Regions from separate parts of the Streptomyces sp. NPDC053513 genome, predicted to be linked through region 2. Evidence: riboswitches for the same ligand, from Rfam matches in the RefSeq annotation. Region 2 holds a riboswitch; each other region holds the start of a gene.
The links. Region 2 has a riboswitch for thiamine pyrophosphate ahead of thiC (phosphomethylpyrimidine synthase ThiC). Riboswitches for the same ligand answer to the same signal wherever they lie in the genome.
Positions count from the first base shown of each region.

Region 1: it holds a riboswitch for thiamine pyrophosphate, as region 2 does, so the genes downstream of both, thiO (glycine oxidase ThiO) here and thiC (phosphomethylpyrimidine synthase ThiC) in region 2, are expected to answer to the same signal.
Region 3: it holds a riboswitch for thiamine pyrophosphate, as region 2 does, so the genes downstream of both, ACIGW4_RS21145 (thiamine ABC transporter substrate binding subunit) here and thiC (phosphomethylpyrimidine synthase ThiC) in region 2, are expected to answer to the same signal.

Region 1 is NZ_JBITXP010000024.1:43,277-53,563, forward strand. Features, by position in the region: gene ACIGW4_RS30290 (DUF4126 domain-containing protein) at 1-231, shown strand, start outside; gene ACIGW4_RS30295 (phytoene desaturase family protein) at 286-1,695, shown strand; gene ACIGW4_RS30300 (hypothetical protein) at 1,874-2,701, opposite strand; gene metF (methylenetetrahydrofolate reductase [NAD(P)H]) at 2,756-3,673, opposite strand; gene thiE (thiamine phosphate synthase) at 3,854-4,507, opposite strand; gene ACIGW4_RS30315 (Rv2175c family DNA-binding protein) at 4,600-4,974, opposite strand; gene ACIGW4_RS30320 (NAD(P)/FAD-dependent oxidoreductase) at 5,018-6,190, opposite strand; TPP riboswitch at 6,324-6,437, shown strand; gene thiO (glycine oxidase ThiO) at 6,435-7,649, shown strand; gene thiS (sulfur carrier protein ThiS) at 7,646-7,846, shown strand; gene ACIGW4_RS30335 (thiazole synthase) at 7,852-8,646, shown strand; gene pknB (Stk1 family PASTA domain-containing Ser/Thr kinase) at 9,209-10,287, shown strand, end outside.
Region 2 is NZ_JBITXP010000002.1:184,628-194,914, forward strand. Features, by position in the region: gene ACIGW4_RS04055 (cyclophilin-like fold protein) at 111-491, shown strand; gene hisC (histidinol-phosphate transaminase) at 501-1,598, opposite strand; gene ACIGW4_RS04065 (LacI family DNA-binding transcriptional regulator) at 1,990-3,096, shown strand; gene ACIGW4_RS04070 (metallophosphoesterase) at 3,383-4,864, shown strand; gene ACIGW4_RS04075 (hypothetical protein) at 5,024-5,674, shown strand; gene thiC (phosphomethylpyrimidine synthase ThiC) at 5,814-7,598, opposite strand; TPP riboswitch at 7,592-7,726, opposite strand; gene ACIGW4_RS04085 (YibE/F family protein) at 7,798-9,198, shown strand; gene ACIGW4_RS04090 (SsgA family sporulation/cell division regulator) at 9,354-9,794, opposite strand; gene ACIGW4_RS04095 (helix-turn-helix domain-containing protein) at 9,932-10,287, opposite strand, start outside.
Region 3 is NZ_JBITXP010000011.1:160,067-170,353, reverse strand. Features, by position in the region: gene ACIGW4_RS21155 (ABC transporter ATP-binding protein) at 16-1,038, opposite strand; gene ACIGW4_RS21150 (ABC transporter permease) at 1,038-2,651, opposite strand; gene ACIGW4_RS21145 (thiamine ABC transporter substrate binding subunit) at 2,690-3,781, opposite strand; TPP riboswitch at 3,858-3,967, opposite strand; gene rlmN (23S rRNA (adenine(2503)-C(2))-methyltransferase RlmN) at 3,997-5,103, opposite strand; gene ACIGW4_RS21135 (phosphatidate cytidylyltransferase) at 5,183-6,274, opposite strand; gene frr (ribosome recycling factor) at 6,274-6,831, opposite strand; gene pyrH (UMP kinase) at 6,926-7,690, opposite strand; gene tsf (translation elongation factor Ts) at 7,855-8,691, opposite strand; gene rpsB (30S ribosomal protein S2) at 8,794-9,666, opposite strand; gene ACIGW4_RS21110 (murein hydrolase activator EnvC family protein) at 9,922-10,287, shown strand, end outside.

The DNA.
Region 1 (10,287 bases), on a different contig from region 2:
GACCTCGGGGTGGCGGCGATCGTCACCTTCGCGGTCTTCCATCCGGTGGCGGCGTCGGTCGTCGCGGGCGTCCTGCTCCTGGCGGGCCTGGCGATACTGGTCTTCCTGGCCAAGCAGATCCGCCGCGGCTGGCGGCGCTGGTCGCAGCGGCGGGAGGAGAGACGGCTCGCGGCCCCGGTGGCGCGGCCCCGGGCCCAGGGCCCGCCGGACGACGGGTCCGACCACTTCTGACCGTGCCCGACCGGGCCTCCGCCACCGTCCCGGGTGCCCCATAGACTCGCCCGCATGGCACGGATTGTGGTGATCGGCGCGGGACTCGGCGCCATGGCGGCGGCGGCCCGACTGGCGGTCGCCGGACACACGGTGACGGTCCACGAGAAGACGTCGACGTACGGCGGCGCGGTCGGCCGCTTCGAGCGCGACGGCTTCGCCTTCGACACCGGTCCGGGGCTGCTGCACCTGCCGGCCGTCTACCGGGACCTGTTCGTGAAGACCGGCAAGGAGCCGCTGGAGGAGTGCGTCTCGCTGACGCAGGTCGATCCGGCGGCCCGTCACGTCTTCGCCGACGGCACCCGCGTCGACCTGCCGAACGCCTCCCGGGCCGGCACGGTCTCCGCCCTGGACGCCGCGCTCGGCGCGGGCGCGGGCGAGCGCTGGGGCGACTTCCTGACGCGGGCCCGCGAGGCCTGGGACCGGACCCGGCGCCCGCTCCTGGAGGAGCCGCAGCCGGCCGACCCGGCGCCGCTGTCCCGTGAGCCGTACCCGGCCCTGAAGGCGGGTCTGCTGCGGCGCCCGACGACGACCCTCGCCCAGGTGGGGGCGCGGGAGCTGCGCGACCCCCGGCTCGCGGCCCTCCTCGACGCGTACGCGTGGTCGTACGGCTTCGACCCGGCGACCGCCCCGGCCTCGGCCGCCGTCCTGCCGTACATGGAGCAGACCTTCGGCAGCTGGTACGTGGGCGGGGGCCTGCGGGCGCTCGCCGACGCGGTGTACGAGCGGTGCCGGAAGCGACGGGTGGAGTTCGTGTTCGACACGGCGGTCGAGGACGTCCTGGAGAAGGACGGCCGGGCGGCCGGCGTCCGGCTGGCCGGCGGCGGGACCGTCGAGGCCGACCACGTGGTCTCCGGGGCACCGGTGCCGGCGCTCCACCACAACCAGGACGTGCCCCGTCACCAGGCGGTCGGCACGAGCCGGATGACGGTCTGTCTGGCCCTGCGCGGCCCCCGGGAGGCGGACGCGGTCCACCGGACCGTCGTGCACGCGGAGGGCGGGCGGCCCACCGTGACCGTGCTGCGGCCGGACGACCCGGCGCTGCACCCGGACGGCGCGTACGAGTCGGTGACGGTCACGGCGACCGTCCGCACCTCTTCCGACGAGGACCGGGAGGTCTTCGCCGACCTGATGGTCGAGGCGGCCGGTCGGGCGGTCCCGGGGCTCGCGGAGCGGCTGCTGTGGCGGCACGTCCGCACCCCGGAGGACGTCCGGCGGGACACGGGCGCCGCCGAGGTGCCCGGGCCGGCCCTCGCCGGGGCGGGCGGTCGGCTCCTGCCGGCCGCCAACCGCTCCCCGCTGCCGGGCCTGTACTTCGCGGGCGGCTGGTCGCACCCGGGCGGCGGACTCGCCCACGCGGGCATGTCGGGCGCGCTGGTGGCCGGGCTCATCGTGGAGGGCGCGGACTTCCGCGGCTCCCGGTAGTCCCGGCGGGCCCCTAGGGCCTGTCTGACAATTCGCGTCGGATCAGGCCGGGTCGTCCGGTGCGTGCGATCGGCGTGCGGCCGGGGCGCCCTCGTAGCGGAGCTACTTGGGCGTTTCGGCCGTGCGGCGAGCGTGCGTGCCGGGCGGGCCGGACCCGACGGGAATTGTCAGACAGGCCCTAGTAGCGGTACTGCTGCTGGTCGTCCGGGTGCGGCTGCTCGTAGCCGTACGGGGGCTGCTGCGGGGCGTGGTCGGTGTCGCGCTGCTGCGGGACCCAGACGCCGCCGGGCGGGGTGTCGTAGGTGTACGAGGGGGCGTAGGGGTCGGTGTAGTACGGGGCGTACTGCTGGCTGTCCGTGCCCGGGCCGATGTACGGGTCGGAGTACGCGGCGTACTGCTGCGGGCCGGTGGCGGCGCCGTAGTCGTAGGCCGGCTGCTGCTCGTAGGAGGGCTGCTGGTAGGCGGACTGGTCGTACGCGGGCGCGTAGGGGTCGTACCCCGTCTGGTAGCCGGGGTCCGGCTGGTGGGCGGTGGTGTCGTAGACGCCGTACTGGCCGGTGTCCTCGGGCATCGGCTGCGGCTCGTAGACCGCCGTCGTCTCGGCGGCGGTCTCGGGCCGCGGGTCGTGGCCGTCCTCCGCGTCGTACGCGTCGTACGCGCCGTCCGCCGTGTCGTACGAGAGCTCGGTGACCTCCAGGGTGGGCCCGGCCCCGGCCGGCGCGGCGGCCTTGCGGCGACGGCTCGCGCCCGGGTTGCCGCCGATCGCCCAGCCGGTGGAGAAGCCGCGGCGGAAGGAGAGCGTCACATAGGTCTGGCCGACGGCGAAGGCCACGGCTCCGGCGATGATGACGAGCACCGAGGGCAGCAGGACGCCCAGGACCACGCAGAGGAAGCCGCCGAAGGCGAGCAGGCGCCAGCGCAGCCGCGCCTTGTACTGCAGGAGCACCTCCCCCAGCAGCCACAGCGCGACCACGCCGAACGCGATGTAGAGGACCGTCCACCCCATGCCCCGCCGCCCCTCTCCACGGTCACCGCCGCGGGTCGGGGCGGGTACGACCGGTCACGACTGCTGGTGCAGTCCGAGATTCTCGTAGATCTCGAGCGTCGCGGTGGAGCTGTTGAGCGTGATGAAGTGCAGTCCGGGGACACCCTCGGAGAGCAGACGTGCGCAGAACTCCGTCGCGAACTCGATACCGATGGAGCGTACAGCGGCGGGATCGTCCTTGACGGCGAGGATGCGCTCTTTCACGTCCGGGGGGAAGACGGCGTTGCTCAGCTGGGGCAGCCGGTCGAGCGTCTTCACGTTCACCACGGGCATGACCTCGGGGATGATCGGGGTCTCGCAGCCCGCCTTCGTCACGCTGTCGCGCAGCCGCAGGTAGTTCTCGGGGTCGAAGAACATCTGGGTGATCGCGTAGTCGGCGCCCGCGCGGCACTTGTCCACGAAGTGCCGGATGTCCGTGTCCCAGTCCGTGGACCGGGGGTGCATCTCCGGGAAGGCGGCGACGCCGACGCAGAAGTCTCCCGACTCCTTGATCAGCCGGACGAGCTCCGCGGCGTACTTCACGCCCTCCGGGTGCTCGATCCACTCGCCCAGCGGGTCGCCCGGCGGGTCGCCCCGGACGGCGAGCATGTTGCGGATGCCCGCGTCGGCGTACTGGCCGAGGATGTTCCGCAGCTCGGCGACGGAGTGGTCGACGGCCGTCAGGTGGGCGACGGGGGTGAGCGTGGTGTCGGAGGCGATCTTCTGGGTGGCCTTGACGGTGCCGCCGCGGGTGGAGCCGCCGGCGCCGTAGGTCACGGAGACGAAGCTGGGGCCGACCGCCTCGACCCGGCGCATGGCGTTCCAGAGGACCTGCTCGCCCTTCTCGGTGCGGGGCGCGTAGAACTCGAAGGAGTACGACGTGTCACCGGCAGCGAGGATCTCGCGGACCGTGCGTGCACGGTCCGAGCGGACGGAAGCGGTACCAAGGGCCATACCGGCAGGTTAGACGCGGTCCAGGGAACCGCGTACACCCCGTCCGAGTGGTGGACACCTTTTCGGACAGCTGTCGGACGGAGATCGGACGGAGGTCGGACAGCTGTCGTACGGAGGTCGGAGGGAGATCGGGCGGAGATCGGACGGGGCCGGGCGCGCCGGCCCCCGCGGGTGTGCCCCTCAGGCCCCGGCGCGCTCGCGGACGCGCTTGGCGAGGGCGGCCGTCGCGGCGGCCGGGTCGGCGGCCTCGGTGATGGCGCGGACGACGACGATCCGGCGGGCTCCCGCGTCCAGGACCTCGTCGAGGTTGGTCTCGTCGATGCCGCCGATGGCGAACCAGGGCCGGTCCTGGGCCAGCTCCGCCGCGTACCGCACGAGGCCGAGCCCCGGCGCGTACCGTCCGGGCTTGGTGGGGGTGGGCCAGCAGGGGCCGGTGCAGAAGTAGTCCACGCCCGGTTCTGCGGCGGCCGCGGCCACCTCGCTCTCGGCGTGGCAGGAGCGGCCGATCAGCACCTCGTCGCCGAGGATCGCGCGGGCCGCGGGGACGGGCAGGTCGCCCTGGCCGAGGTGGAGGACGTCGGAGCCGATGGCGTGGGCGACGTCCGCCCGGTCGTTCACCGCGAGGAGCCTGCCGTGCCGTCGGGCGGCGTCGGCGAAGACGGCGAGGTGCTCCAGCTCCTCACCGGCCTCCATGCCCTTGTCGCGGAGCTGCACGATGTCCACGCCGGAGGAGAGCACGGCGTCGAGGAAGTCCGGCAGGTCGCCCTGGCGCTTCCGGGCGTCGGTGCACAGGTAGAGCCGGGCGTCGGCGAGCCGCTCACGAGGCGTGGACATGGGTGGGTTCCCCCCGTCGGGTGGTGCCGGTGCCGGGCCGGCCTCGATCAGCCGGCCCGGCACCCGCGGTGGTGTCTTCGGTGGTGCGTGCGTCAGACAGCGAGCGCCTGGGCGCGGCGCTTCACCTCCGTGCCGCGATTCTCACTCAGGGCCTGCGCGGGGGTGCCGGGCAGGGTCGGGTCCGGAGTGAAGAGCCACTCCAGCATCTCTTCGTCGGTGAAGCCGTCGTCCCGCAGGAGCGTCAGGGTGCCGACGAGGCCCTTGACGATCTTGTCGCCGTCGATGAAGGCAGCGGGCACCTGGAGGATCTTCTCGCCGGGGCGCACTTCGCGGCGGACGGCGATGAGCTGGCCCTCCTTGACCAGCTGCCGCACGCGCGTCACCTCGATGTCGAGCGCCTCCGCGATGTCGGGGAGGAAGAGCCAGGCGGGGACGAGAGCATCGGTCTTTGCGTCAATCTCGGTCACAGGACAAGCCTGCCATCCCGGACTGACAGCCGGTAGCCGGGCCCTACCGGGCTGCCGCCTTCAGGGGGACAGACGGGTCCGCGGCGCGCTCGGGGTCGACGGGCACGGCGGCCTCGATCAGCTTGCGGCCCTGGGCCAGGTCGCGGGGGCGGCCGACCGCGAGGAGGGCCACCGGCACGCCGGCGCGCAGCCACAGCACGGACCAGGCCTCGTCGGCCGGGTCGCCGCGCCACAGCAGCTCGTCGGCGTCCGCGTGGTGTCCCGCGTACTGGACGAAGCGGCCGAACTGCTCGGACCAGAAGTACGGCACCGGGTCGTACGGCACGTCGGCGGTGCCGGTGATCGCCGCGGCGACCGCGCGGGGGCCCTGGAGCGCGTTGTCCCAGTGGTGGACGAGGAGCCGCTCGCCGTAGCGGGCGGAGGGGAAGGAGGCGCAGTCGCCGACGGCGTACACGTCGGGCAGGGAGGTGCGCAGCCGGTCGTCGGCGGTGACGGCGCCGCTCGGGTCGAGGGCGATGCCGGAGCCGGCGAGCCAGTCGGTGGCGGGGCGGGCGCCGATGCCGACGACGACGGCTTCGGCGGGCAGTTCGCGCCCGTCGGCGAGGACGACGCGGCCGGGCGCGCCGGGCTCGACGGTGTCCACGCGCGCGTGGGTGAGGAGTTCGGCGCCGTTCGCCCCGTACCACTCGGCCATGGGGGCGGCGACCTCGGCGGGCAGCGCTCCCGCGAGGGGGCGGTCGGCGGCCTCGACGACGGTGACGGCGCAGCCCGCCTCGCGCGCGGCGGTGGCGAACTCGGCGCCGATCCAGCCGGCGCCGACGACCACGACGGAGTGGCGGCGTTCCAGGACGGGTCCGAGGCGCACGGCGTCGTCGAGGGTGCGCAGCAGGTGGACGCCGGGGACGCCCTCGGTGCCGGGCAGGGTGAGGGGATGGGCGCCGGTGGCGACGACCAGGGTGTCGTACGCGACGGGTCCGGCCTCGGTGTCGATCTCGTGGTCGGCGGCGCGCAGTCCGGTGACGTCCAGGCCGAGCCGGAGTTCGATGCCGAGGTCCTCGAAGTCGATCTCGAAGGCGGAGTCCTCGGCCTTGCCGAGGAGGATCGCCTTGGAGAGCGGCGGCCGGTCGTAGGGCTGGTGGGGTTCGGCCCCGATGAGGGTCAGGGGGCCGGTGAAGCCCTGCTCGCGCAGGGCGACGGCGGTCTGGACGCCCGCCATTCCGGCGCCGACGATCACGACGTGCTGCTGGGCCTGCTTCTGCTCGCTCACCCGACCACCTTACGCATCTGACGAACCGTCAGGAAGGGAGGGGTCTGTGGCCCCCCGGAGACGCGGGCTAGTCTGGCGGGCGTAAAGCACTCGCGGGAGCCCGGACGCACCGGGCTGAGAGGGAGGCTGGGACGGCCTCCGACCGTACGAACCTGATCCGGGTCATGCCGGCGAAGGGAGGGGCTGGACGCCCATGCGTTCTTCCGATGTCCACGCGTCCGACATCCACGTGTCCGACGCCCACGTGACCGACGTCCTCGCGACCGACGTCCTCGTGGTCGGGGGCGGCATCATCGGCCTGGTCACGGCCTGGCGGGCCGCGCAGCGCGGACTGCGCACCGCCGTCGTCGACCCGGACCCGGGCGGCGGGGCCGCGCGGGTCGCGGCCGGCATGCTCGCCGCCGTCACCGAACTCCACTACGGCGAGGAGACCCTGCTCGGGCTCAACCTCGCCTCCGCCGCGCGCTACCCCGCGTTCGTCGCCGAACTGGAGGAGGCCGCCGGCCACGACGTCGGCTACCGCGCCTGCGGCACCCTCGCCGTCGCCCTCGACGCCGACGACCGCGCCCACATGCGCGAACTGCACGCCCTGCAGACCCGCTGCGGGCTCGTCTCCGAATGGCTCAGCGGCCGCGAGTGCCGCCGGCTCGAACCCATGCTGGCGCCCGGCGTCCGGGGCGGGCTGCGGGTCGACGGCGACCACCAGGTCGACCCGCGCCGGCTGGCCGCCGCGCTCCTGCGCGCCTGCGAACGGGCCGGAGTCCTCTTCCACCGGACCCTCGTGGAGCGGCTCACGGTCGTGCGGGACCGGGCCCGCGGCGCCGTGCTCGCCGACGGCCGGGAGCTGACGGCCGACCAGGTCGTCCTCGCCGCGGGCAGCCTCAGCGGGCGGCTCGCGGGCGTGCCCGAGGAGGTGCTGCCGCCGGTCCGCCCCGTCAAGGGCCAGGTCCTCCGGCTGCGGGTGCCGCCCGCGTACGCGCCCTTCCTCTCCCGCACCGTCCGCGCCGTCGTCCGCGGCAGCCACGTCTACCTGGTGCCCCGCGAGAACGGCGAGCTCGTCGTCGGCGCCACCAGCGAGGAGCTCGGCTGGGACACCACGGTGACGGCGGGCGGGGTGTACGAGCTGCTGCGCGACGCCCACGAGCTCGTCCCGGGCATCACCGAACTGCCGCTCACCGAGACGCGGGCCGGACTGCGCCCCGGCTCCCCCGACAACGCGCCGCTGCTCGGCCCCACCGACCTGCCCGGCCTGCACCTGGCCACCGGCCACTACCGCAACGGGGTGCTGCTCACCCCCGTCACCGGCGACGCCATGGCCGAGGCGCTCACCACCGGCACCCTCCCCGACGAGGCGCGCCCCTTCACCCCCCGACGTCTCTCCCCCGTACGACAGGAGCAGCCCGCATGAACGTGTCCGTGAACGGAGAGCCGCGCGAGCTCTCCGGCCCCCTCTCCCTGGACGCCCTCGTGGCGACCCTGACCACGGCCCCCTCGGGCGTCGCGGCGGCGCTCAACGAGACGGTCGTGCCGCGCGGCGAGTGGGCCACGACGCTGCTCGGCGACGGCGACCGGGTGGAAGTCCTCACGGCAGTGCAGGGAGGCTGACCCCGATGTCCGACGACGTCTTCACCCTCGGCGGCACGGAGTTCTCCTCCCGCCTCATCATGGGCACCGGCGGCGCCCCCAGCCTCGACGTCCTGGAACGCTCCCTCTCCGCCAGCGGTACGGAACTGACGACGGTCGCCATGCGGCGCCTGGACCCGACGGTCCAGGGCTCGGTCCTCTCCGTCCTGGAACGCCTCGGCATCCGGGTCCTGCCGAACACGGCGGGCTGCTACACGGCGGGCGAGGCCGTCCTCACCGCCCGGCTCGCCCGGGAGGCGCTCGGCACGAACTGGATCAAGCTGGAGGTGGTGGCGGACGAGCGGACCCTCCTCCCCGACGGGGAGGAGCTCCTCGCCGCGGCCGAGACCCTCGTCGACGACGGCTTCGTCGTCCTCCCCTACACCAACGACGACCCCGTCCTCGCCCGGAAGCTGGAGGACGTGGGCTGCGCGGCGATCATGCCGCTCGGCTCCCCCATCGGCTCCGGGCTCGGCATCCGCAACCCGCACAACTTCCAGCTGATCGTCGAACGGGCCGAGGTCCCGGTGATCCTCGACGCCGGCGCGGGAACGGCCTCGGACGTGGCGCTCGCGATGGAACTGGGGTGCGCGGCGGTGATGCTGGCGTCGGCGGTGACGCGGGCGCAGGAGCCGGTGCTGATGGCCGCGGCGATGCGGCACGCGGTCTCGGCGGGGCGGCTGGCCTTCCGGGCGGGCCGGATCCCCCGCCGCCACTTCGCCACGGCGTCCTCTCCTGCGGAGGGCCGCGCCGCCTTGGACCCGGAACGCCCCGCGTTCTGACACCGCCGCACCACCGCGGACGCCGCCCCGCTGCGACGGCGCCCCGGCCCACCCCGTTGTGGGCAGTCGTTCCGCTGGGGCGGAACGGGTGGGCACAACGGACCCGCGCCCTGCCGGCGCCAGAGGCTGTCGCGCCTGAACCCGCACCCCAGGTGCACCCGGCTCGTGGTGCGGGTTCAGGCGCGGGATGCGGAGGCGCCGCTGGAGGGCGCCGTCCCGTGTGCCCACCCGTCCCGCCCCAGCGGGACGATTGCCCACACGGGCGGGTGGGCGAGGGCACCGCCCCAGCGGGCGCGGCCCGCACGGGCAGGGGGCAACGCCCCGCAGGGCGCGGGCCCCACACGGGCAGGGGGAGCCGCCCCCGCAGGCGCGGGCCCACGTGGGCAGGGGTGGCGGAAGGGCACCGCCCCGGTGGGCGCGCCCGCGCGGGCGAGGGCGGGCCGTCCAGCCGGGCCCGGGCCCGCGCGGGGGGCGGCGGCCAGGGCCCGGGTGCGTCACAGGTGCGCTGCAGTCGGGGGCCGAAGGCGCAGCCCCCCACCCCCCGGCTCGTAGACTCGTCGCCGTGGACACGACCCTTCAGGACCCCCTCGTCGGGCGGCTGCTCGACGGCCGCTACCGCGTCGACGCGCGCATCGCCGTCGGCGGCATGGCCACCGTCTACCGGGCCGTCGACACCCGCCTCGACCGCGTCCTCGCCCTCAAGGTGATGCACCCGGCCCTCGCCGCCGACGCCGCCTTCGTCGAGCGGTTCATCCGCGAGGCGAAGTCCGTGGCCCGGCTCGCGCACCCGAACGTCGTCGGGGTCTTCGACCAGGGCGCCGAGGGCGCGTACGTCTACCTGGCGATGGAGTACGTCGCCGGCTGCACCCTCCGTGACGTCCTACGCGAGCGCGGCGCCCTCTCGCCCCGTGCCGCGCTCGACATCCTGGAGCCGGTGCTCGCCGCGCTGGGCGCCGCGCACCGGGCGGGTTTCGTACACCGGGACATGAAGCCGGAGAACGTCCTGATAGGGGACGACGGCCGGGTGAAGGTCGCCGACTTCGGTCTCGTGCGGGCCGTGGGCTCGGCGACGGCCACGACCGGCGCGGTCCTCGGCACGGTCTCGTACCTCGCGCCGGAGCAGATCGAGCACGGCACCGCCGACACCCGCGCCGACGTGTACGCCTGCGGTGTCGTCCTCTACGAGATGCTGACCGGCGGCAAGCCGCACTCCGGCGACACCCCGGCCCAGGTGCTCTACCAGCACCTGAACACCGACGTGCCCGCCCCCTCGGCCGCCGTCCCGGGGCTCGCCCCGGAGCTGGACGACCTGGTCGCGTCGGCCACGGCCCGCGACCCCGAGCTCCGCCCGCACGACGCGGTCGCCCTGCTCGCCCTGCTCCGCGAGGCCCGCGCCGGGCTCGGCGACGAGCAGCTGGACGCGGTGCCTCCGCTCGCGCGGTCCGAGGCCCGGGACACCGCCGAGGACCGGACGAGCGTGATCGCCCGTCCCGTACCCGCGGAGAGCGGCGTCCTGCACACCAACCGGCTGCCCGCCCCGGAGGCGCCCCCCGCCGCCCGCCGCCGGCCCCCGCGCGGTCCCCTTCTCGTCGTCGCCGCCGTCCTGCTCGCCCTCGGCCTGGGCGCCGGCGTCTGGTACAT
Region 2 (10,287 bases):
TCACATTCACAAGCATTATGACTCATACGAAATCCGTACCGCCGATCGGGGGGCCCACCACCGAAGGTGATCTCTTCCCAGGACCTTCAACATATTGTTGAATCTGGGGCATGACCCTTCGGATACGCATCATCTGGCCGGCCGGACACACCACGGCCACCCTTGAGGAGACCCCCACGAGCAAGGCGCTCGCGGGAGCCCTCCCGTTCTCCTCCACCGCCCGCACCTGGGGCGAGGAGGTCTACTTCGACACGCCGGTCTCCACCTCGGTGGAGGACGGCGCGCGCCAGGTCGTCGAACCCGGCACCGTGGCCTTCTGGACGGAGGGCGACGCGCTCGCCCTCCCCTACGGCCCCACCCCGATCTCGCGGGGCGACGAATGCCGGCTGGCGAGCCCCTGCAATCTGCTGGGCGCGCTCGACGACGATCCGCGGATCCTGGCCGGCGTCAGGGACGGCGACCCGATCCGCGTCGAACTCGTCACGGGCTGATCGGCCCGCTCAGCCCTCCTTGCGGAAGCCCTCCGCCGCCTTCAGGAACAGGTCGTTGGCCTCGCACTCACCGATCGTGACGCGCACGCCCTCGCCCGCGAACGGCCGCACCACCACACCGTGCCGCTCGCACTCCGCCGCGAACTCCATGGTCCGCTCGCCCAGCCGCAGCCAGACGAAGTTGGCCTGGGTGTCCGGCACGGTCCACCCCTGGGCCACGAGCCCCGCGTGGACCCGCTCGCGCTCCGCCACCAGCGAGCCGACCCGCCCGAGCAGTTCGTCCTCGGCCCGCAGCGAGGCCACCGCCGCGTCCTGCGCCAGCTGGCTCACGCCGAACGGCACCGCCGTCTTGCGCAGCGCCGCCGCCACCGGCTCGTGGGCGATCGCGAAGCCGACCCGCAGCCCCGCCAGGCCGTACGCCTTGGAGAAGGTGCGCAGCACGGCGACGTTGGGCCGGTCCCGGTAGAGCTCGATGCCGTCCGGGATGTCGTTGTCGCGGACGAACTCCCGGTAGGCCTCGTCGATCACGACGAGGACGTCGGAGGGAACCCGGTCCAGGAAGCGCTCCAGCTCCGCCCGGCGCACGGCGGTGCCCGTGGGGTTGTTGGGGTTGCAGACGAAGATCAGCCGGGTCCGCTCGGTGATCGCCTCGGCCATCGCGTCGAGGTCGTGCACCTCGCCCTCGGTCAGCGGCACCTGCACGGAGGTGGCCCCGCTGATCTGCGTGATGATCGGGTACGCCTCGAAGGAGCGCCAGGCGTAGATCACCTCGTCGCCCGGGCCCGAGGTGGCCTGGAGCAGCGACTGCGCGACGCCGACCGAGCCGGTGCCGGTGGCCAGGTGGGAGACGGGCACGCCGAAGCGGTTCGCCAGCTCCTCCGTCAGGCCGGTGCAGGCCATGTCGGGGTAGCGGTTGAAGTTCGCGGCGGCGGCCAGCGTGCTCTCCATGACCCCCGGCAGCGGCGGGTAGGGGTTCTCGTTGGAGGACAGCTTGAAGGCCACGGGACCGCCCGCGGCGGCCGGCTTGCCCGGCTTGTAGGTGGGGACGCCGTCCAGCTCGGCGCGCAGCTTGGGGCTGCCGGTGCTCGTCCCGCTGGTCTCGCTCACAGTGTGGCCTCCTCGACCGTCCGTACCGCCAATACTCCTCACCTTAAGAGGATTCGCCGCTGCTGCGAATGGGCTGTGGACAACAGGAGGGACACGCTGTGGGCGAGGCCCCCCTCGCGCCCCCGGCAGAGAGGGGCGCGCGACAGGGTGGCGTGCGCCGGTGGCGGGCGCCGTGGCGCGCATCCCCCGTAGAGGTGAGTTGAGACCTCTTCGAGACCTCGCCCCCACGCCAGGCCTACACCGCTCGATGGGCATGGATCACACGTCAATGAACCTAACTACCTTTGATTTAGGGCATCTTGAGCTTCTTCGATCATGCAGAAACGTGCCTGTCAACGCCTGCATATGCGACCGTCCCGACCTCCCCTCATCGCCCTACTATCGGCTCGCCATGACAGCAGCAGGGAAGCACCAGGTGAGCCGGGCACAGACCCGGGGAAGCCGGCAGGGCCGGGCAGGCATCCGGGACGTGGCCGCCGCCGCCGGGGTCTCCATCACGACTGTCTCCGACGCGCTCAACGGCAAGGGCCGACTCCCGGACGCCACCCGCCGCCACGTCCGCGAGGTCGCCGACAGGCTGGGCTACCGCCCATCCGCGGCGGCCCGCACGCTCCGTACCGGCAAGTCGGGACTCATCGGCCTGACCGTGACCACGTACGGGGATGAACCTTTCACCTTCACCGAATTCGCGTACTTCGCGGAGATGGCCAGAGCAGCCACATCGGCGGCGCTCGCCCGGGGCTACGCCCTGGTCATCCTCCCCGCCACCTCCCGCCATGACGTCTGGTCGAACGTCGCCCTCGACGGCACCGTCGTCATCGACCCCTCCGACCACGACCCGGTCGTCACCGAACTGGTCCGCCAGGGCCTGCCCGTCGTCTCCGACGGACGCCCCGCCGGCACCCTTCCGGTCACCGCCTGGGTCGACAACGACCACGAAGCCGCCGTCCTCGACCTGCTCGACCACCTCGCCGACGCCGGCGCCCGCCGGATCGGCCTCCTCACCGGAACCACCACCGACACGTACACCCGTCTGTCCACCACCGCGTACCTCAACTGGTGCGAACGGGTGGGCCAGGACCCCGTCTACGAGGCCTACCCGGCGCACGACCCGTGCGCGGGCGCCGTCGCGGCCGACCGGCTGCTCGCCCGCCCGGACCGCCCCGACGCCGTGTACGGCCTCTTCGACCCCAACGGAACCGACCTCCTCGCGGCCGCCCGCCGCTACGGACTGCGCGTCCCGGACGACCTGCTGCTGGTCTGCTGCAGCGAGTCGACCGTCTACGCCACCACCGAACCGCCCATCACCACGCTCTCGCTCAAGCCGCGCCGGATCGGCACGGCCGTCGTCCAGCTCCTCATCGACGCCATCGAAGGGGTCGACACCGACGGTCCGATCGAGCAGGTGATACCGACCGAACTCATCGTCCGCACCTCCTCGCAGCGACGTCCGCCGCGCACCACGGTCAGCCCGCCACGCTCGCCGGCCAAGGACTGACCCCACGGGCGGCGGCGCCCGAACCCGCCGTCATTCGCACCGCCGTCCCCGCCCCTGCCCGTGGGCAGGGACGGCGAAACCGATCACCGCACCGGGCTCACCCCTGGACTGGACCTTCACAATTCGGGCGAAACAATCGGCTAACCCGGAGTGAACCCGGATTCACCACCCCTGGTGCGTCACACGGAAGGGCCCTCATTCCTATGATGGGCGGACGACACCGCGGACCACCCCGACCAGGCCGGTCCGCGATGTGCAGGGCATCGCGACGGTGGTGGAGGGGTCGATGACTCAGGGGGCCGGTCAGGAGCCCGTGGTGCGCACGGCGACATTGCGTGACTTCCGCGTACCGCCGTACGCCCGCGTGCCCGTGCAGGGCCACGCCGCCGAGCCGCCGTCCCCGGAGACGCCGCCGACGGCTCCGCCGGTCGAGCCCGCTCCGGTCGAGCGCCTCACTCCCCCCGCGTACCCGGCACCCGCCGAACACCTCCCGCCGGTCGCCCCCTCGCCGGTCGAGGCCGTCCCGATGCCGACCCCGCCGGCCGAGGCCCTCCCGGCCGAAGCCCCTCCGACCGAGGAGGCGCCCCCGGCCCCGCCGGCCGCACCGCAGGCCCCCGCACCGCAAGCCGCCGCACCGCTCCCGCCCACCGCGCCTCCGGCTCCGCCCGACGCGCCCGCACCGCCGCAGGCCGCGCCCGCCGCCATGCCCGCCGACCCGACCCTCCACCTGGGGCACCGGCTCGCCCCGGCGTACGCCGCCGCCCCGGCCGGCTCCTCCATCGTCTCCGTCGCCACCGGCCACCCGGGCAACGCCTTCCCCGGCGGCGAGCCGCCCGAGGGCTACACCCCGACCGAGCGCGACCTCCCCGTCATCAACCGCGGCGACACCGTCCAGGTCTCCGTCACCCCCGAGCCGGCCCCCGCCCCGGAGCCCGCGAACGGCGACGGACCCGGCCCCCTCTACGTCGTCGGCGACGTCCACGGCTACCTCGACGAACTCCTGGCCGCCCTGCGCGCCCAGGGCCTCATCGACGAGAACGGCGGCTGGGCCGCGGGCAACGCCCGGCTCTGGTTCCTCGGCGACTTCACCGACCGCGGCCCCGACGGCATCGGCGTCATCGACCTCGTCATGCGCCTCTCCGCCGAGGCCGCCGCCGCCGGCGGCTACTGCAAGGCCCTCATGGGCAACCACGAACTGCTGCTGATCGGCGCCAAACGCTTCGGCGACACCCCCGTCAACTCCGGCGCGGGCACCGCCACCTTCCAGGCCGCCTGGCTGCTCAACGGCGGCCAGAAGCACGACATGGACCGGCTCCAGGACGTCCACCTCCAGTGGATGTCCCGGCTCGACGCCGTGGTGCGCGAGGACGACCACCTCCTCGTGCACTCCGACACCACCGCGTACCTCGAATACGGCCAGACCATCGAGGACGTCAACGACACGGTCCACGAGATCCTCAACCGGAACGACGCCGACGAGGTCTGGGACCTCTTCCGGAAGTTCACCAAGCGCTTCGCGTTCCGCGACGACGGCGGCCCGCAGGCCGTCCAGGAGCTGCTCTCCACCTACGGCGGCCGCCGGATCGTGCACGGCCACAGCCCCATCCCGTACCTCCTCGGCCAGGTCGGCGCCGAGGACGGCGAGGACGGCGCGGGCCCGGTCGTCGACGGACCGCACGTGTACGCCGACGGTCTCGCGATCGCCATGGACGGTGGAGTGACCATGGCCGGAAAGCTACTGGTCGTCCAACTCCCCCTGAACGACTGACGCATAACGCTGCGCATCCGGGGAAGGCGATTTCCGGAAAGACCCTGTCAGGGCGCGGTGTCACCGCAATACCATCGGGTCATCCGTAGCAGGCTCTCCTCCGTTTCCGCCCGACCGACCGTTCCCCACGGCTGATCCGGGCCTACGGAGCATCGGGGGATGCACATGAACGTGGCTCCGCACCTGCTGACCGAGGACCGCGCCGAGTACGAGCGGGTCCTCGACGACGCACTGAGCACCGCCCACTCACGTCCGGATCTCGCCGGAGTCGGAACGAGGCTCACGGTCGCGCAGCTGCGCGCCATGACGATGAACGCGACAGCGCTCGTCACCACCGCCGCGGCCCTGGAGTACGACCACTTCGTGAAGGTCCGCGAGCAGAACCGGGCGGCCCTCGGGGCCCGGAGGCCCGAAGCGGAGCAGGGCACGGACACCGGCGCGGGTGCCGGCGTCGTCGCCGTCGTCACCGTGCTGCTGCCCGTCCTCGCGGGCACCGCCGCCGCGATATTCCTGCTGGTCGGCGGGGTCCTGCACGCCCTCGCGCCCACCGTGGTGTTCGGCGGGACCCTGCTGACGGCAGGCCTCGTCTTCGCCGCCCTCGCCGCCGTCGGCCTGCTCTCCGCGGGCATCGGCCTGCTCGTGACCGCCCTGCGCAACAGGCCGGCCGCGGCGGACGGAACCGCCACGGCCGACGACGAACTCTCCCTCGCCAGGGAGGCCTGGCGCCACGCCCTCCTGGAGCGCGGCATCCTCCCCTTCCTCCGCGACGCCCTCGCCGCGGCGACGCCACCGGACCCGACGGCGCCCTGAGGAACGACGGCCCGGGGACCACTCGGCCTGAGGGACGAGGCCCGGGGACCACTCGGCCTGAGGGACGAGGCCCGGGGACCACTCGGCCTGAGGGACGAGGCCCGGGGACCACTCGGCCTGAGGGACGACGGCGCGGGGACTACTCGGCCAGCGGCAGGTAGACGCGGTTGCCGCTCGCCGCGAACTCCTTCGACTTCTCCGCCATGCCGGCCTCGATCTCCTGCTGCGTGCCGCCGTGCTCGCGCCGGATGTCCTGGGAGATCTTCATCGAGCAGAACTTCGGACCGCACATCGAGCAGAAGTGCGCGGTCTTCGCGGGCTCCGCCGGCAGCGTCTCGTCGTGGAACTCCCGTGCGGTGTCCGGGTCGAGGGCCAGGTTGAACTGGTCCTCCCAGCGGAACTCGAACCGCGCGTCCGAGAGCGCGTCGTCCCACTCCTGCGCACCCGGGTGCCCCTTGGCGAGGTCCGCGGCGTGCGCCGCGATCTTGTACGTGATGACGCCCGTCTTCACGTCGTCCTTGTTCGGCAGGCCCAGGTGCTCCTTGGGCGTGACGTAGCAGAGCATCGCCGTGCCCCACCAGGCGATCATCGCGGCGCCGATGCCGGAGGTGATGTGGTCGTAGGCGGGCGCGACGTCCGTGGTCAGCGGGCCGAGCGTGTAGAACGGCGCCTCCTCGCAGATCTCCTGCTGGAGGTCGATGTTCTCCTTGATCTTGTGCATCGGGACGTGGCCCGGGCCCTCGATCATCGTCTGCACGTTGTGGCGCTTCGCGATCGTGTTCAGCTCGCCGAGCGTGCGCAGCTCCGCGAACTGCGCCTCGTCGTTGGCGTCCGCGATCGAGCCGGGGCGCAGGCCGTCGCCGAGCGAGTAGGTGACGTCGTACGCCGCCAGGATCTCGCAGAGCTCCTCGAAGTTCGTGTAGAGGAAGTTCTCCTTGTGGTGCGCCAGGCACCAGGCGGCCATGATCGAGCCGCCGCGCGAGACGATGCCGGTCTTGCGGCGCGCGGTGAGCGGCACGTACGGCAGGAGCACGCCGGCGTGCACCGTCATGTAGTCGACGCCCTGCTCGGCCTGCTCGATGACCGTGTCCTTGTAGATCTCCCAGGTCAGCTCCTCGGCCTTGCCGTCGACCTTCTCCAGGGCCTGGTAGAGCGGCACGGTGCCGATCGGCACGGGGGAGTTGCGCAGCACCCACTCGCGGGTGGTGTGGATGTTGCGGCCGGTGGACAGGTCCATGACCGTGTCGGCGCCCCACTTGGTCGCCCAGGTCATCTTCTCCACCTCCTCCTCGATGGAGGAGGTGACGGCGGAGTTGCCGATGTTGGCGTTGACCTTCACCAGGAACCGCTTGCCGATGATCATCGGCTCGATCTCCGGGTGGTTCACGTTCGCCGGCAGCACGGCGCGGCCCGCGGCGATCTCCTCCCGCACGACCTCGGGGGAGACGTTCTCGCGGATCGCGACGTACTCCATCTCCGGGGTGATCTCGCCCCGGCGGGCGTACGCGAGCTGGGTCACCGCCTGGCCGTCACGGCCGCGGCGCGGCAGGCGGGGACGGCCGGGGAAGACGGCGTCGAGGTTCTTCAGCCCACCGCCGCGCGGGGAGGTGTGCTTGATGCCGTCGTCCTCGGGGCGGACCGGACGGCCCGCGTACTCCTCGGTGTCACCGCGCGCGATGATCCAGTTCTCGCGCAGCGGGGGAAGGCCCCGCCGGACATCGGTGTCGATGGCGGGGTCGGTGTACGGGCCGGACGTGTCGTACAGCGTGACGTCCTTGCCGTTGGTGAGGTGCACCTGGCGGACGGGCACCCGGAGGTCGGGGCGTGAGCCCTGGACGTACCCCTTGTGCCAGCCCGGCGTGCGCTCCTGCCCGTCGGCCTGGTTCTGGTCGGAGGCAGGCGTGCGTGCATCCTGAATGGTCATGAGACCGATCTCCCTACGCCGGCATTACCCGGTAACAGGTTCGGCGGTCGGCGCAGCCTCTTCCCGTACGCGCGTACGGTGATCAGCGCCCTCTCAGCCCGGTGCTCCGAGCTCCCGCGTGTGCAAAGGTGCCACCACGCTAGCGTCCTCCCTGGCGTGCTGAACAGTGGGCCCCCGTCGTTCTTGCGATGATCGGCCGGTGACTTCCCCCCAGCAGCCCCTCCAGCCACACGGCCACGACCACCCCCATGCCCACGATTCCGGACACGGCCACGGACACGGCCACGGAAACGGAGCCGGAGGAGGGGGCGGCGGCGGGCACGGACACAGCCACAGCCACGGGCCCGCCGCCCCGGTCTCCCGGCATCTGCGGAAGGTCATCGCCGCGATCCTGATCCCCTTCGCCGCCGCCGTCGTCGTCGGGCTCGCGGTCCTGTGGCCGGGCGGCACCCCGGCGCACGAGCGCACCGGCGTCGGCTTCGACCGGCAGACCGAGCAGGGAGAGGTCGTCGCCGTCGAGCGCGTCGACTGCAAGGACGTGAACGCCGCCCAGGTCCCGCCGACCGGCGACACCTCGACCCCGGAGGGGCGCGAGGCCGTCAACGCCCAGCAGGGGCAGTGCGAGAAGGCGACGGTCGAGGTCACCAGCGGCCCGGACAAGGGACGCAGGTTCGTCGAGATCGTGCAGCCGGACGCGCCGCGCCAACTGCACCAGGGACAGGGCGTGGTGGTGGCGTACGCCCCTGACGCACCGCACGACCTGCAGTACTCGGTGACCGATGTGAACCGCAAGCTGCCGCTGGCACTGCTCGCCGGCATCTTCGCCGTCGCGGTCGTGGTCGTCGGCCGGATGCGGGGCGTCATGGCGCTCATCGCGCTCGCCGTGAGCTTCCTCGTACTGACGTACTTCATCCTGCCGGCGATCCTGGAGGGCTCGAACCCGCTGGTCGTGGCGGTGGTCGGGGCGAGCGCGATCATGCTGATCGCGCTCTACATGTGTCACGGGCTCTCGGCCCGCACCTCGGTCGCCGTGCTCGGCACGCTGGTCTCGCTGCTGCTGATCGGTCTGCTGGGCTCGCTCTTCATCGGCTGGGCCTCGCTCAGCGGCAACACCGACGACAACACCGGTCTGATCCACGGCCTGTACCCGCAGATCGACATGTCCGGCCTGCTGCTGGCGGGGGTCATCATCGGTTCGCTCGGTGTGCTCGACGACGTGACGGTCACCCAGACCTCGGCGGTCTGGGAGCTGCACCAGGCCGATCCGGGCATGGGGGCGCGCGGCCTGTACCGGGCGGGGATCCGGATCGGCCGCGACCACATCGCCTCGGTCGTGAACACGCTGGTGCTGGCGTACGCGGGCGCCGCCCTGCCGCTGCTGCTGCTCTTCTCCATCGCCCGGAGCAGCATGGGGACGGTGGCCAACAGCGAGCTGGTCGCCGAGGAGATCGTGCGGACCCTGATCGGGTCGATCGGTCTGGTGGCGTCCGTTCCGGTCACCACGGTGCTCGCGGCCCTGGTGGTCTCCGCCGACCGGCCGGCGTCCGGGGGCGGGAAGCCGGCGGCGGTACGGGGTGGGCGGCGCCGCCGCGCCAAGTGAGGCGGACGGGCCGGCTCGCGAAGAGGGTCGCCGGTTCAGAGGGACAGGCTCACGCTGGGGGTCGCCGGTTCAGACGGGCAGGCTCACGCGGGGGTTCGCCGGTTCAAGCAGGCAGGCTCACGCGGGGGTTCGCCGGTTCAAGCAGGCAGGCGGGCTCACGCAGGGCCGGCGTTCTCCTCGGCCAGGATCCGGCCCAGTGCCGCCTCCAGGTGGTCCTCGAAGTCGCCGAGCGTCCGTTCCTGGCCGAGCGGAACCAGCTTGTCCGTCCGGTCGAGGAAGGCGACCAGCGGCGGCGCACTGGCCCGGAACAGTGCGCGATCGCTGCCCACCTGGAGCCGGATGGACACGTCCGAGAGCCGCTCGGGCTCCGTCGGGGCGATGTGCACGTCGCCGTCCCCGCTCGGCCGGTTGATCCCGTCGAGCAGCAGCTCCCTTCCGAACGCCCAGGTCACGGGGGCGTCTCCGGGAAGGTGGAAGGTCATCCGCACCGCGTAGGGATCCCGGGTCTCGTACCGGAGTTCTACCGGGATCTTGAAGGAGAGCTCCTCGGAGACGAGGAAGCTCATCAGGACCTCGGCCTGAACCGACTCTCGCATCGTGCACCCCGCAGTAGACGAAGCAGTTGTGTGAACACAGCTGCTGAAAGCTGTGACCGAAACGGCCAGGAATGATCCCCCGTGGCCTCTTGACGCAATCGTGCTGTAAGCACTAGCAGATCACAAGGAGTGATTTTTCAGATACTGATAGAGAACGCAAGGGACCCGAAGAGCTTTCCGATCTCCGTGCGTAGTCGCTCGACTGCTGGGAGCAACCGTTCTTCCTGGTGGAGGGGAAGGGAAATCGCCATTGCGGCCGCCGTGGAGCCCGCCGTGATGGGGATCGCGGCACAGACCGTGCCCAGCGCATATTCCTGGCGTTCCACCAGGGGCTCCATTCGCCCCAAACCGCCCAAACGCTCCAAAAGGACGCGGCGATTACGCACCGTGTACGGAGTGATGGATTCCACCGGATGGCGGTCGAGGTGGTCTTGACGAGATTTCAGATCGAGTTGACTCAGCAGGCACTGCCCGATCGCATGGGCGTGCGCGG
Region 3 (10,287 bases), on a different contig from region 2:
ACTCATCGCCCCGCGCTACGGAACCCCGTCCCCCAGCACCACCACGTCCTCCACCCGGAACTCCACGCCCACCGCGGCCCCCTCCTCCGGCGCCTCCCGGAGCGGAACCTCGGCCTCCAGGGCGGGCCCCTCGACCGGGCGGAGCCGTACGACGACCTGGCTGCCCCGGAAGGTCCGGGACTCCACCGTCCAGCCGGGCCCGTCCTCCACGAGCCGCACCCCGCCCGGGCGGACGAGGAGCCGCCGCTCGCCCTCCGGCGAGCCGTCCGGGACCGGGACCTTCCCCCACACCGTCTGCGCGACGGCACCCGTCACCCGCGCCGCCACCACGTTGTCGAAGCCCAGGAACCGTGCCACGAACTCCGACGCGGGCCGCCGCCACACCTCGGCCGGCGGGCCCGACTGGGCAATCCGCCCGTCCCGCATGACCACGAGCCGGTCGGCGAGCGCGAAGGCCTCGCCCTGGTCGTGGGTGACGGCGAGGACCGTCGTCCCGAGCCGCCCGAAGAGCTGCCGCAGCTCCACGACGAGCCGCTCCCGCAGGCCCCGGTCGAGCTGGCCGAGCGGTTCGTCGAGCATCAGGAGCCGGGGGCGGGGCGCGAGCGCGCGGGCGAGCGCCACCCGCTGCTGCTCGCCGCCGGACAGCGCGGCGACGGACCGCCGCTCGGCGCCGGGGAGGCCGACGAGGTCGAGCAGCTCCCGCACGCGCTCCGCCCGTTCGGCCTTCCCGGCGCCCCGCATGCGGAGGCCGAAGGCGACGTTGCCGCCGACGTCCCGCTGCGGGAAGAGCTGGTGGTCCTGGAACATCAGGCCGACGCCCCGCCGGTGCACCGGCACCCCGGCCTGATCGGCGCCGCCGAGCAGCACCCGGCCGCCGTCGAGCGACTGGAGCCCGGCGACGGCCCGCAGCAGCGTGGACTTGCCGCTGCCGCTCGGGCCGAGCACGCACACGATCTCGTGCTCGGCGACGTCCAGGTCCACGGCGTCGAGCACGGCCCGCTCCCCGAACCGTACGGTCGCTTCCTCGATCGACAGCATCAGAACTCCCCGGAGGTCCGGTCGGTGCGGAGCCGTTCGAGCAGCAGCAGGGACACCGCGCACACCACCATCAGAATCGTCGAGAGGGCCATCGCCTGGCCGTAGTTGAGCTCACCGGGCCGGCCGAGCAGCCGGGCCACCGCCACCGGCAGCGTCGGGCTGTCGGGCCGGGCGATGAACACGGTCGCCCCGAACTCGCCGAGCGACACCGCGAACGCGAACCCGGCCGCGACGAGCAGCGCCCGCCGCACCATCGGCAGGTCCACCTCCCGCCAGGCCCGCCACGGCGAGGCGCCGAGCACGGCCGCCGCCTCCCGCAGCCGCTCGTCCACCGCCCGCAGGACCGGCAGCATCGTCCGTACGACGAAGGGCACGCCGACCAGGGCCTGGGCGAGCGGCACGAGGATCCAGCTGGCCCGCAGGTCCAGCGGCGGTTCGTCGAGGGTGATGAGGAAGCCGAAGCCGACGGTGACGGCGGACACCCCGAGCGGCAGCATCAGCAGCGCGTCGAAGCCCCGCACGAGCCGCCCCGCACGCCGGGTCAGGGCCGCCGCCGCGAGCCCGCCGACCAGCACCGCGATGGCGGTGGCGGCCACCGCGTACCGCAGCGAGTTACCGATCGCCTCCAACGGCGGCACGAGGAAGGTCCCGGACTCGTCGAGCGAGCCGAGCGCCCGGTAGTAGCCGAGCCCGTACCCGTGCGGCCCGGCGAAGGAACGCTCCACGAGCACACCGAGCGGCAGCAGGATCAGCAGCCCCACGGAGAGCAGCACACCCACGAGCAGCACCCACTGCCCTGCGCCGCGCGGCCGCCGCGCGGTCCGCTCCGGCGCCACGAGCCGCAGGGCGGTCTCCCGCCGCCGTACCGTCCGGGCGTGCACGCCCAGGATCGCGCCGACCGCCACGAACTGGACGAGCGTGAGCACGGCCGCCGTCGGCAGGTCGAGCAGCCGGGCGGTCTGCCGGTAGATCTCGGACTCCAGCGTGGAGTACGCCTCCCCGCCGAGGATCTGCACGACGCCGAAGGAGGTGAAGGTGAAGAGGAAGACCATCAGGGCCGCCGCCGCCACCGCCGGCACGAGCGCGGGCAGCGTCACCGTCCGCCAGGCCGTCCAGCGCGAGGCGCCGAGGACCCGGGCGGCCTCCTCCTGGCGCGGGTCGAGCTGCGACCAGAGACCGCCGACGGTCCGGACGACGACCGCGTAGTTGAAGAAGACGTGCGCGAGGAGGATCGCCCACACGCTGGTGTCGAGCCGCACCCCCCACAGCTCGTCGGTGAGCCCGCCCCGGCCGACGAGCGCCAGGAACGCCGTGCCGACGAGGACGGTCGGCAGCACGAACGGCACCGTGACGACGGCCCGCAGCACGCTCTTGCCGGGGAAGTCGAAGCGGGCGAAGACGTACGCCCCGGGCAGCGCCACCAGCAGGGTGAGGCCGGTGGAGGCGAGCGCCTGCCAGACGGTGAAGCCGAGCACGTCGAGGATGTCCGGCCGGGTCAGCGTCTCGCCGATCCGGCCGAACCGCCAGGCGCCGTCCGGGCGGAGCCCCCGGTCCACGATGGACACGACGGGCCAGGCGAAGAAGACCCCGAAGAACGCGACGGGCAGGGCCATCAGCCCCAGCCGCGTCGCGCTCCCCCGGAGGTCGCGGGTCACTTCAGGACGAGCGACGACCACTGCTGGATCCACGGGTCACGCTTCTCTGCGATCTTCTCGGGCGCCATGGTCTCCGGCTTCTCGATCACCACGCCGTGCTTGGTGAACAGCTCCGGCAGGGCCGCGTCCTTCGCCACCGGGTTGACGAACATCTGCAGCGGCATGTCCTCCTGGAACTCCTTGGAGATCAGGAAGTCGATCAGCGCCTTGCCGCCCTCGGGGTTCTTCGCGCCGTTCAGCAGGCCCGCGAACTCGGTCTGCCGGAAGCAGGTGCCCGTGGAGACGCCGGTGGGCGCCACCTTCGGCTGCGGCTCGCCGTACAGCACCTCGACCGGCGGGCTGGAGGCGTACGACACGACCAGCGGCCGGTCGCCCTTGGCCTGCTTGCCTCCGGCCGAACCGGAGAACTCCTGGTTGTAGGCGAGCTCCCAGCTGTCGACGGTCTTCACGCCGTTCGCCCTGAGCTTCTTCCAGTAGTCCTGCCAGCCGTCGTCGCCGTACTTCGCGGCCGTGCCGAGGAGGAAACCGAGACCCGGGGAGGATCGCTCGGGGTTCTCCACCACCAGCAGGTCCTTGTACGCCGGCTTCGCGAGGTCGTCGAAGGTGACCGGCGGCGCCAGCTTCTTGTCCGCGAAGTACTTCTTGTCGTAGTTGACGCAGATGTCGCCGGAGTCGATCGGGGTGACCCGGTGCTCCTTGTCGAGCTGGTACGCGGCCGGGACGCGGTCCAGTCCCTTCGCCTCGTACGGGACGAAGATCCCGTTGTCGAGGGCGCGGGACAGCAGCGTGTTGTCGACGCCGAAGAAGACGTCGCCCTGCGGGGAGCCCTTCGTCAGGATCTCCTTGTTGACGGCCTCACCGGCGTCGCCGCTCTTCAGCACCTTGACGGTGAAGCCGGTCCGCTTGGTGAAGTCCGCCAGCACCTCCTTGGAGGCGTTGAACGAGTCGTGGCTCACGAGGGTGACGGTCTTGGGCGCGGGCGTGCCGCTCCTGCCCGCCGCCGGGGTGTCCTCGCCGCCGCACGCGGCCAGACCGGTGACGCCGAGCGCCACGACGATCGCGACGGCAGCGGCCTTCTTGATGCTCACTGAGATTCCTCCTGGGTGTGACCAGGAAGAGACGCGGCCCCGCCCGCGTCCGGGGGACGCGGGCAGGGCGCAACAGCTCGAGTTACGACCGAACTCCCTACCCAGAATGACCTGGGCGAGGTTCAGAGGGTCTGCGGTCTACGGTTACCGCACTCTCAGCGCTGTGGCGCTCCCCTGTCGGAATATGCAGATGTGTTCGAGCTCAGACTACAAGGTCAGCGCTCGGCGGCCGCGAGCTGTCCACAGGCGCCGTCGATCTCCTGACCGCGGGTGTCCCGCACGGTCACCGGCACGCCGTGGCGGGCGATCGCCTCCACGAAGGCCTTCTCGTCCTCGGGACGGGACGCCGTCCACTTGGACCCGGGCGTCGGGTTCAGCGGGATCAGGTTGACGTGCACCCGCTTGCCCTTGAGCAGCCGGCCCAGCAGGTCGCCACGCCAGGCCTGGTCGTTGATGTCCCGGATGAGGGCGTACTCGATGGAGATCCGGCGCCCCGACTTCTCCGCGTACTCCCAGGCCGCGTCGAGGACCTCCCGGACCTTCCAGCGCGTGTTCACCGGTACCAGCGTGTCCCGCAGCTCGTCGTCGGGCGCGTGCAGCGACACCGCGAGCCGGCACTTGAAGCCCTCGTCGGCGAAGCGCAGCATCGCGGGCACGAGACCGACGGTGGAGACGGTGATGCCGCGCTGCGAGAGCCCCAGCCCGTCCGGCTCGGGGTCGGTGAGCCGCCGGATGGCGCCGACGACCCGCTTGTAGTTGGCGAGCGGCTCACCCATGCCCATGAACACGATGTTGGACAGCCGCGCCGGTCCCCCGGGCACCTCCCCGTCCCGCAGGGCCCGCATCCCGTCCACGATCTGGTGCACGATCTCGGCGGTCGACAGGTTCCGGTCGAGCCCCGCCTGCCCGGTCGCGCAGAACGGACAGTTCATGCCGCAGCCGGCCTGCGAGGAGATGCACATGGTCACCCGGTCCGGGTAGCGCATGAGCACCGACTCCACGAGCGTGCCGTCGTGCAGCCGCCACAGCGTCTTGCGGGTGGTGTCGTCGTCGCACGAGATGTGCCGCACCACGGACATCAGGTCGGGCAGCAGCTCCCCGGCCAGCTTCTCCCGCGAGGCGGCCGGGATGTCGGTCCACTCGGCGGGGTCGTGCGCGTATCGCGCGAAGTAGTGCGTGGACAGCTGCTTGGCGCGGAAGGGCTTCTCGCCGATCGCGGCGACGGCCTCCTTCCGCTCGGCGGGCGAGAGGTCGGCCAGGTGCCGCGGCGGCTTCTTGGCTCCGCGGGGGGCGACGAAAGTGAGTTCTCCGGGCTTCGGCATGGTGATACCAGTGTCGCAGAGATAAGAGGAAGGGCCCGCCGCCCTGTGGACAACGAGCCCCTCCGTACGAAACCCCTGCTCAGCCCGTACCGACGAACAACGCCAGCAGCAGCCACACCACCGGCGCCGTCGGCAGCAGCGAGTCCAGCCGGTCCATGATGCCGCCGTGGCCCGGCAGCAGCGTGCCCATGTCCTTGATGCCCAGGTCCCGCTTGATCATGGACTCGCCGAGGTCGCCGAGCGTCGCGCTCGCCGCCACCGCCAGGCCGAGGACCAGACCCTGCCACCAGGCACCCTCGTCGATCATGAACTCCATGCACAGCGCGCCCGCCGCCATCGCGAACGTCACCGCGCCGACCAGGCCCTCCCGGGTCTTGCCGGGGCTGATCCGCGGGGCCAGCTTGTGCTTGCCGAAGCGCCAGCCGATCGCGTACGCCCCGGTGTCGCTGACCACCGTCAGGATCAGGAAGGTCAGCACCCGCTGCGGCCCGTCGTCCGCGGTCAGCAGCAGCGCCACGAAGGTCGCCAGGAACGGCACGTAGAACGCGGCGAAGACCCCCGCCGTGACGTCCTTCAGATACCCCTCGGGCGGCTCCGTCATCCGCCAGACGAGCACCGCCAGCGCCGTCAGGGCCATCGCCACCCAGGCGCCCTCGGGGCCCCGGACGTAGCCGGCGACGACCATCGCCGCGCCGCCGACCGCGAGCGGGACCAGCGGAGCCTTGATCGCCTTGCGCTCCTGGAGGCGGGAGGTCAGCTCCCACAGGCCGACGACCACGGCGACCGCTATCACGCCGACGAACGCCGGCTTCCAGATGAACAGCGACGCGATGATGACGGCACCGAGTCCGACCCCGACGCCTATGGCCGCGCCCAGGTCGCGGCCCGCGCTCTTCTTCTGCCGCGGCGCCGGCGGAGGCGGGGTGGGGCTGGACATGGGCTCCTGCGGGTGCTCGTGCGGCGTCTCGTCACGGAACAGGGGACCGCTCGGGCGAGCGGCCCCCCGGCCGTGACCGTCCTGGAATCCGCCGGCGGGAACGTCGGGCACGATGGGCATGGGCCGAGTCTGCGCCGCCTGATGCCGATCGTATGCGGGACCCGCCGGGGCAGGCCCCTGGTAGGGTCCCCCACCGCCGGAACCGGCCGGGGCCCCCCAGGAAGAGTCGTTCATCAGACCTCGAGCAGCTCGGCTTCCTTGTGCTTGAGCAGCTCGTCCACCTGCGCGACGTACTTCGCGGTGGTGTCGTCGAGCTCCTTCTCGGCGCGGCGGCCCTCGTCCTCGCCGACCTCGCCGTCCTTGACGAGCTTGTCGATGGTCTCCTTGGCCTTGCGGCGGACCGAGCGGATCGAGATCTTCGAGTCCTCGGCCTTGCCCTTGGCGACCTTGATGTACTCCCGGCGGCGCTCCTCGGTCAGCTCGGGGAACACCACCCGGATGATGTTGCCGTCGTTGCTCGGGTTGACCCCGAGGTCCGAGTCCCGGATCGCCTGCTCGATGTTGCGCAGCGCGCTCTTGTCGAACGGCGTCACCACGGCCATGCGCGGCTCCGGGACGGAGAAGGACGCCAGCTGGTTGATGGGGGTGATGGCACCGTAGTAGTCGGCCACGATCTTGTTGAACATCGCCGGGTGCGCACGGCCGGTGCGGATCGCGGCGAAGTCCTCCTTGGCGACCACGACGGCCTTCTCCATCTTCTCCTCGGCCTCGAGGAGGGTCTCTTCGATCACCACTTGCTCCTGCGTGTCGTCGCGTTGTGTCCTGCACGGTGTACGACCGGCAGGGCTCTGTCCATCCCCTTGCGGGGCGGTTCCCCGGTTCGGGTCAGGCCCGGGTGCCCTGGTCGCTCACGAGCGTGCCGATCTTCTCACCCTTCACCGCGCGAGCGATATTGCCCTCGGCGAGCAGTTCGAAGACGAGGATCGGGAGGTTGTTGTCCCGGCACAGGGTGATGGCGGTGGCGTCGGCGACCTTGAGGTCGCGGGAGAGCACCTCGCCGTACTCGAGGGCGTCGAACTTGACCGCGTCGGGGTTGCTCTTCGGGTCGGAGTCGTAGACGCCGTCCACGCCGTTCTTGCCCATGAGGAGGGCCTCGGCGTCGATCTCCAGGGCGCGCTGGGCGGCGGTGGTGTCCGTGGAGAAGTACGGCATGCCCATGCCCGCACCGAAGATGACCACGCGGCCCTTCTCCAGGTGGCGCACGGCGCGCAGCGGGATGTACGGCTCGGCGACCTGGCCCATGGTGATGGCGGTCTGGACGCGGGAGTCGATGCCCTCCTTCTCCAGGAAGTCCTGGAGGGCGAGGCAGTTCATCACCGTGCCGAGCATGCCCATGTAGTCGGAGCGGGCCCGGTCCATGCCGCGCTGCTGGAGCTCGGCGCCGCGGAAGAAGTTGCCGCCGCCGATCACGATCGCGATCTCCGCGCCGTCGCGGACGACGGCGGCGATCTCACGCGCGATGGCGTGCACGACGTCCGGGTCGACCCCGAGGCCGGTGCCGCCGGAGAAGGCCTCTCCGGACAGCTTCAGCATGTAGCGGCCGGCCTTTTTGCCGTTGGTGTCGTCGCCCTGTACGGCGCCCTGGTTCATGGAGATCTCCTCGTGCACATACGAAGGAGGCCATTGCCTTGGGTCCTCTCGGTATCCCGTACGGCAATGGCCTCCTCGTCAGATCTGCGGTCGTCCTGCGCGTGCGCGGCCGACTGCTTCAGACCCTACCGGGGTCCGGTGTCCGTCGCTGTTCGCGTACGGACTCAGATGCCGACCTTGATGCGGGTGAAGCGCTTCAGGGTGACACCGGCCTCGTCCAGGACCTTCTGGACGGACTTCTTGTTGTCCAGGGCGTACGGCTGGCCGAGCAGCGTGGCGTCCTTGAAGAAGCCGTTGACGCGACCCTCGACGATCTTGGCGATCGCGGCCTCGGGCTTGCCCTCGGCGCGGGTGGTCTCCTCGGCGATGCGGCGCTCGGACTCGATGACCTCGGCCGGGATGTCCTCCTTGGTGAGGTACTTCGGCGCGAAGGCGGCGATGTGCTGGGCGACACCCTTGGCGACGTCGGCGTCGGCCTTGTCGAACTCGACGAGGACACCGATCTGCGGCGGGAGGTCCGGCATCGTGCGGTGCATGTACGCGTAGACGAAGCCGTCGGCGTACTGCGCGAAGCGGTCCAGGACGATCTTCTCGCCGAGGTTGGCGTTGGCCTCGTCGACGAACGCCTGCACGGTCTTGCCGGGCTCGATCTCGGAGGCGAGCAGCGCCTCGATGTCGGCCGGCTTGGTGGCGGCGACGTGCTCGGCCAGCTGGGCGGCGACGGCCTGGAACTTGTCACCCTTGGCGACGAAGTCCGTCTCGCACTTCAGCTCGACGAGGACGCCGGAGGTGTTGTCGTCGGCGATGAGGGAGACCACGGCGCCGTTCTCGGCAGAGCGGCCCTCGCGCTTGGCGACGCCCTTCTGACCCTTGATACGGAGCGCCTCGACGGCCTTGTCGACGTTGCCGTCGGCCTCGTCCAGGGCCTTCTTGCAGTCCATCATGCCGGCGCCGGTGAGCTCGCGGAGCTTCTTGACGTCAGCGGCGGTGTAGTTCGCCATGAGTCTGTTTCTCTCTCGAAGTCTGAAAGATCGGGCGGGTCCACGGGTGGACGGCGGGGGCTTCGTGGGCCCCCGCCGTCGTCACCCGAAGGTCCTGGAGGGTCAGGCCTGCTCGGCGTCCGCGGCCGGAGCCTCGGCGGCGGCCTCGGCCGGGGCGGCCTCGGCGGCGGGGGCCTCGACGGCCTCGTCGGCCTTCTTCTCACCCTCGAGCAGGTCGCGCTCCCACTCGGCGAGCGGCTCGCCCTGGGCCTTCTCGCCCGGCTTCGAGTCGCCGGTCGCGGCGCCGGAGCGGGCGATGAGGCCCTCGGCGACGGCGTCGGCGATCACGCGGGTGAGCAGGGTGACGGAGCGGATCGCGTCGTCGTTGCCCGGGATCTTGTAGTCGACCTCGTCGGGGTCGCAGTTGGTGTCGAGGATCGCGACGACCGGGATGTGGAGCTTGCGCGCCTCACCGACGGCGATGTGCTCCTTCTTGGTGTCGACGATCCAGACGGCGCTCGGCACCTTCTGCATCTCGCGGATACCACCGAGGGTCTTCTCCAGCTTGGCCTTCTCGCGGGAGAGGACCAGGAGCTCCTTCTTGGTGAGACCCGAGGCGGCGACGTCCTCGAAGTCGATCTGCTCGAGCTCCTTGAGGCGCTGCAGACGCTTGTAGACGGTGGAGAAGTTGGTGAGCATGCCACCGAGCCAACGCTGGTTGACGTACGGCATGCCGACACGCGTCGCCTGCTCGGCGATGGCCTCCTGGGCCTGCTTCTTCGTACCGACGAACATGATGGAACCGCCGTGCGCGACGGTCTCCTTGACGAACTCGTAGGCGCGGTCGATGTACGACAGCGACTGGAGCAGGTCGATGATGTAGATGCCGTTGCGCTCGGTGAAGATGAAGCGCTTCATCTTCGGGTTCCAGCGACGGGTCTGGTGACCGAAGTGGACGCCGCTCTCCAGCAGCTCCCGCATCGTGACGACGGCCATGGCCGTATCTCCTTGGGTTTCTCGGTTATGTTCCTGACGCCCCGGCGCGCCGTGCCACGAAGGACCGAAAGGCGCTGCCGCCCGCCGCGAGGACAGGTGGCGGGGCGTGCGAAGTCGACCCGGTGACCCGAGTCGCCATAGGAAGTGTACGGGACCCCGGGAGCACCGGGTGACGGAGCTGTCCACAACGGGCGAGCGATCCACAGATACCGCCCGTGCCCCTCCCGGCCCGCACCGCCGGGAGAGCCTTCCCCCATGCATCTGACGACCGTGTTCCTCGCCCTGACGCTCCTGTGGCCGGTGGGCCCGCCCCCGCCGGAGATCCTCCGCGGCTGGCAGCCCCCGCCCGGCCCGTACGCCGCCGGTCACCGCGGCGTCGACCTCGCCGCGCCCCCGGGCGCCCCGGTGCTCGCCCCGGCCGCGGGCACGGTCACCTTCGCGGGCCCGGTGGGCGGCCGCGGCGCCGTCACCCTCACCCTCCCGGGCACGGCCACTCCCCCGCTGCGCACGACCTTCACCCCGGTGACCCCCCTGGTACCGCCCGGCAGCCGGGTCTCCCCGGGCACACCGATCGCCCGGGTCGCGGAGAGCACACACTGCCCGGTGACCTGCCTCCACTGG